3 regions of the Streptomyces angustmyceticus genome follow, and region 2 is predicted to be linked to each of the others. Evidence: predicted binding sites of a transcription regulator. Region 2 holds the regulator's gene; each other region holds the start of a gene.
The links. The regulator HrcA, encoded in region 2, represses chaperone genes, less so after heat shock. The targets are predictions, from matches to a motif close to TTNGCACTCNGNNNNNCNGAGTGCNAA.
Positions count from the first base shown of each region.

Region 1: groES (co-chaperone GroES) is a predicted target of HrcA. The motif match lies at 1,360-1,386, and genes of this name have one in related genera.
Region 3: K7396_RS21440 (FmdB family zinc ribbon protein) is a predicted target of HrcA. The motif match lies at 1,268-1,294, and genes of this name have one in related genera.

Region 1 is NZ_CP082945.1:4,586,654-4,588,916, reverse strand. It holds gene groL (chaperonin GroEL) at 1-770, opposite strand, end outside; gene groES (co-chaperone GroES) at 906-1,214, opposite strand; gene K7396_RS20700 (FtsW/RodA/SpoVE family cell cycle protein) at 1,726-2,263, shown strand, end outside.
Region 2 is NZ_CP082945.1:5,484,740-5,487,002, reverse strand. It holds gene dnaJ (molecular chaperone DnaJ) at 1-701, opposite strand, end outside; gene hrcA (heat-inducible transcriptional repressor HrcA) at 702-1,718, opposite strand; gene K7396_RS24450 (MBL fold metallo-hydrolase) at 1,913-2,263, shown strand, end outside.
Region 3 is NZ_CP082945.1:4,757,311-4,759,573, reverse strand. It holds gene K7396_RS21445 (MFS transporter) at 1-1,193, shown strand, start outside; gene K7396_RS21440 (FmdB family zinc ribbon protein) at 1,306-1,659, shown strand; gene K7396_RS21435 (S-methyl-5'-thioadenosine phosphorylase) at 1,775-2,263, shown strand, end outside.

The DNA of each region.
Region 1 (2,263 bases), 900 kb from region 2:
TCGCCCTCGACGTCCTCGGCGATGATCAGCAGCGGCTTGGAGGCACCGGCCTGGATGACCTTCTCCAGCAGCGGCAGCAGGTCCTGGATCGAGGAGATCTTGCCCTGGTGGATCAGGATGTACGGGTCCTCGAGGACGGCCTCCATCCGCTCCTGGTCGGTGACCATGTACGGCGAGAGGTAGCCCTTGTCGAAGGCCATGCCCTCGGTGAAGTCCAGCTCCAGACCGAAGGTGTTGGACTCCTCGACGGTGATGACACCGTCCTTGCCGACCTTGTCCATCGCCTCGGCGATGAGCTCGCCGACCTGCTTGTCCTGCGCGGACAGGCCGGCCACGGCGGCGATGTCGGTCTTGTCGTCGATCGGGCGGGCGGTCGCCAGCAGCTCGTCGGACACGGCCTTGACCGCGGCGTCGATGCCCTTCTTCAGGGCGGCCGGGGAGGCGCCGGCGGCGACGTTGCGCAGACCCTCACGGACCAGGGCCTGGGCCAGCACGGTGGCGGTGGTGGTGCCGTCACCCGCGATGTCGTTGGTCTTGGTCGCCACCTCCTTGACGAGCTGGGCGCCGAGGTTCTCGTACGGGTCGTCGACCTCGACCTCACGGGCGATGGTGACACCGTCGTTGGTGATGGTCGGCGCGCCGAACTTCTTGTCGATGACGACGTTGCGGCCCTTGGGGCCGATCGTCACCTTGACCGTGTCGGCAAGCTTGTTGACGCCGCGCTCAAGGGCGCGACGGGCGTCCTCGTCGAACTTCAGGATCTTCGCCATGGGTTGCTTCAAGTCCTCTCAATGCGATCCTCGGCCACGACGTGGGGACCGCTGTCGCTCAAACGAACTGCGCCCCTGCCCCGGGTTGTTTAGACGCGGGAACCAGGGGCGCAGATCACGGCAAAACCGGGTGACTTACTTCTCGACGATCGCGAGCACGTCGCGGGCCGAGAGAACGAGGTAGTCCTCGTTGTTGTACTTCACCTCGGTGCCGCCGTACTTGCTGTAGAGCACGACGTCGCCGACCTTCACGTCGAGCTCGACGCGCTTGCCGTCCTCGACACGGCCCGGGCCCACGGCCAGGACAACGCCCTCCTGGGGCTTCTCCTTGGCGGTGTCCGGAATGACCAGGCCCGAGGCCGTGGTCTGCTCGGCGTCGAGCGGCTGGACCACGATGCGGTCCTCAAGCGGCTTGATGGCAACCTTGGAGCTGGTGGTCGTCACGATCCGACCTCCCCCTTCGGAGATCTCACGGGGTTAACTGTCTGAGGTGGCGACCAGGTGGATCCGTCGTCGCGGGTGCCGGACCTGCCCGTCGCTGTGTTGGCACTCCCCACTGGAGAGTGCCAACGCCGAGACTATGACGCGGTTAGCACTCGGTCAAGCGGAGTGCCAGCGCGGCGAGGTCCGCTTCTCTCCCCGCCGGCGGCCCGGCACCGCGAAGCCGTGACCTCCGGGGCTCCGCACCCCCGCCCCGCAGGCCCCGCACGGCCGGAACGAAGGCGTACCGGGAGTCGCAAGACGGCCACCTTCCCATCAAATCGGACACACCTTCCCGTTCCCTCGCAACCACGCCACGGGCTGCCTCGTCTACCTCCCCGACTGCCGAGTCGGCGAACCGGGCACGACCCGGCCGGCCGGCGGCCTCGACGATCAGTGGCGGAGGAAACCCGTGCGTGGACAGACCCGCGTTCCCCGGGCGGCCCGGCGACCGGAGAGCGACGTCGAACGCACCATGACGTTCGCCGCGCTCGCCCGGGCACCGGACCGGCGGCGCACCGAGGCATGGCTGCTCGCCCTCGCCGTGCTGATCGCGGACTTCGGCTACGCCTGCACCGGCCTGTCCATGACCGGCCGGCTGCCCGGCGGACTGGCCGGCTTCGCCGTCAGCATGTTCTTCGTGGCGCTGGTGCCGCATCTGGTCCTGCGCCGCTACGCGCCCCGCGCCGACCCGCTGATCCTGCCGCTGGCGACGCTGCTGACCGGCGTCGGCCTGGTGCTGCTGCACCGCCTCGACCTCACCTACGCGCAGACGCCGCGGCTCAAGATCGCCGAGGCGGCGAGCGGGCAGCTGGTGTGGACGGTGATCGGGGTGGCGGTCTGCATCGTCATCCTGCTGGTGCTGCGCGACCACCGCGTCCTGCAGCGCTACATCTACCTGACGATGGTCGTCGCGCTGGTGCTGCTGATGGCCCCGGCCTTCTTCGGCGCCGACATGTACGGCGCCAAGCGCTGGATCCTGCTCGGGCCGCTGTCCCTGCAGCCCGGCGAGT
Region 2 (2,263 bases):
TCCCCCGCGAGCTGGATGCGGGTGCCGTTGTCGACACCGGCCGGGATCTTGACGGTCAGCGTGCGGCGGGAGCGGATCCGGCCGTCGCCGGCGCACTCGGGGCACGGGGTCGGCACGACCGTGCCGAAGCCCTGGCACTGCGGGCAGGGCCGCGACGTCATGACCTGGCCGAGGAAGGACCGGGTGACCTGCGAGACCTCACCGCGGCCGCGGCACATGTCGCAGGTCTGCGCCGAGGTGCCGGGCGCCGCGCCCTCACCGGTGCAGGTGGTGCAGACGACGGCGGTGTCGACCTGGATGTCCTTGGTCGTGCCGAAGGCCGCTTCGTTCAGCTCGATGTCGAGCCGGATCATGGCGTCCTGCCCGCGGCGGGTGCGCGAGCGCGGACCGCGCTGCGACGCGGTGCCGAAGAAGGCGTCCATGATGTCGGAGAAGTTGCCGAAGCCCGCGCCGAAGCCGCCCGCGCCCTGGCCGCCGTTGGCCTGCGAGAGGGGGTCCCCGCCGAGGTCGTAGACCTGCTTCTTCTGCGGGTCCGACAGCACCTCGTAAGCGGCGTTGATCTCCTTGAACCGCTCCTGGGTCTTGGGGTCCGGATTGACGTCCGGGTGCAGCTCGCGCGCCAGCCGGCGGAAGGCCTTCTTGATCTGGTCCTGCGAGGCGTCGCGGCCGACACCGAGGACCGAGTAGTAATCCGTGGCCACTTACGACTCCGCGAGGATTTGTCCGACGTAACGTGCCACTGCGCGTACCGCTCCCATCGTTCCGGGGTAGTCCATGCGGGTCGGTCCGACCACGCCGAGTTTGGCGACTGCCTCGTCGCCCGAACCGTAGCCGACCGTGACGACCGATGTGGACGCCAGGCCTTCGTGGGCATTCTCATGCCCGATGCGTACGGTCATGCCCGAGTCCTTGGCCTCCCCGAGCAGCTTGAGCATCACCACATGCTCCTCGAGGGCCTCCAGCACCGGCCGGATCGTCAGCGGGAAGTCGTGACCGAAGCGGGTGAGATTGGCGGTGCCGCCGATCATCAGCCGTTCCTCGGTCTCTTCCACCAGAGTTTCCAGCAACACCGACAGCACTGTCGAGACCGTGCCGCGGTCGTCCTGCTCGAAGGACTCCGGGAGATCCTGCACCAACTGCGGCACATCCGCGAACCGGCGGCCGACGACCCTGCTGTTGAGCCGCGCCCGCAGATCCGCCAGGGACGTCTCGCCGAACGGCGCCTGGCAGTCGATGAGCCGCTGTTCGACCCGCCCGGTGTCCGTGATCAGGACGAGCATCAGCCGGGCCGGGGCCAGGGCCAGCAGCTCGACGTGCCGGACCGTGGACCGGGTCAGGGACGGGTACTGGACGACGGCGACCTGCCGGGTCAGCTGCGCCAGCAGCCGGACGGTGCGGCCGACCACGTCGTCGAGGTCGACGGCGCCGTCCAGGAAGTTCTGGATCGCCCGCCGCTCCGGGCTGGACAGCGGCTTGACGCCGGCCAGCTTGTCGACGAAGAGGCGGTAGCCCTTGTCGGTCGGGATCCGCCCGGCGCTGGTGTGCGGCTGGGCGATGAACCCCTCGTCCTCCAGGGCCGCCATGTCGTTGCGGATGGTGGCCGGGGAGACCCCGAGCCGATGGCGTTCGGTGAGCGCCTTGGAGCCGACCGGCTCCTCCGTCCCGACATAGTCCTGGACGATGGCACGCAGCACCTCCAGCCTGCGTTCACTGAGCATCCCGCGCACCTCCAGTCCGGCCGTCCGCCGTCTCGTCTCCCCTGGCACTCACCCGGGCCGAGTGCCAGACCTTGAGCCAGTGTACGGCCGGGTAGCACGGGCGCGGCAAGGGCCGCCGCACGGAGCACCCGCCCGATGACCGTGTTCGGCCGATCTGTCGGGCAACGCTATCGCGATGGCGCTAGCGTCTCGGTATGCACAGTGCTTGGGAAGAGGCGGGTTGGGAACGACTCGGTGACGGTGTCGCCAGGCGCCGGATGCCGGGCTGGGACGAGACGATCGGGGTGATCGCCGGCAGTACCGGAGTCATGATCGTCGACACCGGCGCGACCCTGCGCGACGGCGCGGACCTGCGCCGGACGATCCGCGGTGTGCTGGGCCGGGAAGTGACGCATGTCGCGCTCACCCACCCGCATTTCGATCATGTCCTGGGCACGGCGGCCTTCGCGGGCGTCGAGGTGTTCGGCGCGGCCGGCCTCGGCGAGCTGCTGCGCCGCGGCAAGGACGAGCTGCGCCACGACGCGGTGCGGCAGGGGGTCGCGCCC
Region 3 (2,263 bases), 730 kb from region 2:
TGCTGACGATCGGCATCGTGCTGCTCGTCGAATCCACCACCGGCTCGTACGGCACCGCGGGCGCGGTCTCCGCCACGACCGGCGTCTCGATGGCCCTGTTCGCCCCGCAGAGCGGCAAGCTCGCCGACCGTTTCGGGCAGCGCGCGGTGCTGGTCCCCGGCGTCCTGGTGCACGCCGCGGGCGTCGCCGCGCTGATCGCCCTCGCCCTCGCCCACGCCCCCCTGTGGGCGCTGTTCGCGGTGGCCGTCCCCACGGGCGCCTCGACGCCGCAGGTCGGCCCGATGGTGCGGGCCCGCTGGGCCGCCCGGCTCGGCGGCAGCCCGCTGATGCCGACGGCCGCCGCCTTCGAGTCGGTGACCGACGAGTTCACCTTCGTCGTCGGCCCGGTGCTGGCGACCGCGCTGTGCACCGGCGTCCACCCGGCGGCCGGTCTGGTCGCCGAGGCCGTGCTGACCCTGGCCGGCGGGCTGCTGTTCGCCGCCCAGCGGCGCAGCCAGCCGGCGGTGCACCGGGCGCGGGCCGGCGAGCGGGCGCGCGTCTCGGCGCTGTCCGTCCCGGGTGTCCGCGTGCTGATCGTGGCCTTCCTGGGCATCGGCTCGGTCTTCGGCGGGATGCAGGTCTCGCTGACCGCGTTCACCCAGCACATCGGGCAGCCCGGCATCAACGGCGTGCTCTACGGCATCTTCGCGGGCGGCAACATGCTCGCCGGCATCGCCTGCGGGGTCGTCTCCTGGAAGGTCGGCCCGCGGCGCCGGCTGCTGGTCGCCTACGGGCTGCTGGCGCTGGCCACCACCCCGCTGTGGGCGGTGACCGCACTGCCGCTGCTCGGCGCGGTCGGCCTGGTCGTAGGCCTGTGCATCGCCCCGGCCCTGATCACCGGCTACACGCTGGTCGAGTCGCTGGTGCCGGCCGCCGCCCGCACCGAGGCGTTCACCTGGCTGACCGGCGCGGTCGCGCTGGGCCAGGCGGCCGCCGCCACCTCGGCCGGCCAGCTCGCGGACGGCTTCGGGCCGAGCACCGGCTTCCTGGTGCCGCTGGCCGGCACGGCCCTGGCCCTGACGGTGCTGCTGGCGCTCCGCGCCCACCTGCTGCCGTCCGCGTCGGCCGCGTCCGCCGACGGCCCCGGATACGGCGTGGACGACCTGGTCCCGGCGGGCTCCGAGGACCGGGAACGGGAGCTGGCACGCGCCTGAACGGACGTGGAGTCGGTCACCGTCGCGCGATCACGGTGGACTGACGGGCGGGAATACTGCAATATGGAGCGTCGTTAGCACTCATCGAGTGAGAGTGCCAGGAGGAAGACAAGTGCCGACCTACCAGTACCAGTGCACCGAGTGCGGCGAGGGCCTCGAGGCGGTGCAGAAGTTCACCGACGACGCTCTCACGGAGTGCCCCGCCTGCAACGGACGCCTCAAGAAGGTCTTCTCCGCGGTCGGCATCGTCTTCAAGGGCTCCGGCTTCTACCGCAACGACAGCCGCGGCTCGTCGTCCAGCAGCAGCCCCGCGAAGAACTCCTCCGCGTCGAGCACGTCCTCGTCGGACTCCTCGGGCTCCGCCGGCTCGACGGGCTCCTCGTCCGGCGGCTCGGACAGCAAGTCCTCCGCGCCGGCCGCCGCCTCGTCGTCCGGCACCACCTCGGGCACCAGCTCCGCCGCCTGACCCACAGCTCTCCGGGCCCCGCCGTCACCGACGGCGGGGCCCGCTGCCTTACGGATTCCTTTCACCTCCGCCGCCCGCCCCCTCCGGGCCACCGTCCCCCGATAGTGTGACCGGCATGGCTGACGCGGAGATTGGTGTAATCGGCGGCTCGGGGTTCTACTCCTTCCTCGACGACGTGACCGAGATCACGGTGGACACCCCCTACGGGCGCCCCAGCGACTCGCTGTTCCTGGGCGAGATCGCCGGCCGCCGGGTCGCGTTCCTGCCCCGGCACGGCCGCGGCCACCACCTCCCGCCGCACCGCATCAACTACCGCGCCAACCTCTGGGCACTGCGCTCGCTCGGCGTGCGCCAGGTCCTCGCCCCGTGCGCGGTCGGCGGCCTGCGCCCCGAGTACGGCCCCGGCACCCTGCTGGTCCCCGACCAGCTCGTCGACCGCACCAAGTCCCGTCCCCAGACCTACTTCGACGGCGAGCCGCTCCCCGACGGGACGACCCCCAACGTCGTCCACCTGACCTTCGCCGACCCGTACTGCCCCACCGGCCGGCAGGCCGCTCTCAAGGCCGCCCGCGGCCGGGACTGGGAGCCGGTCGACGGCGGCACC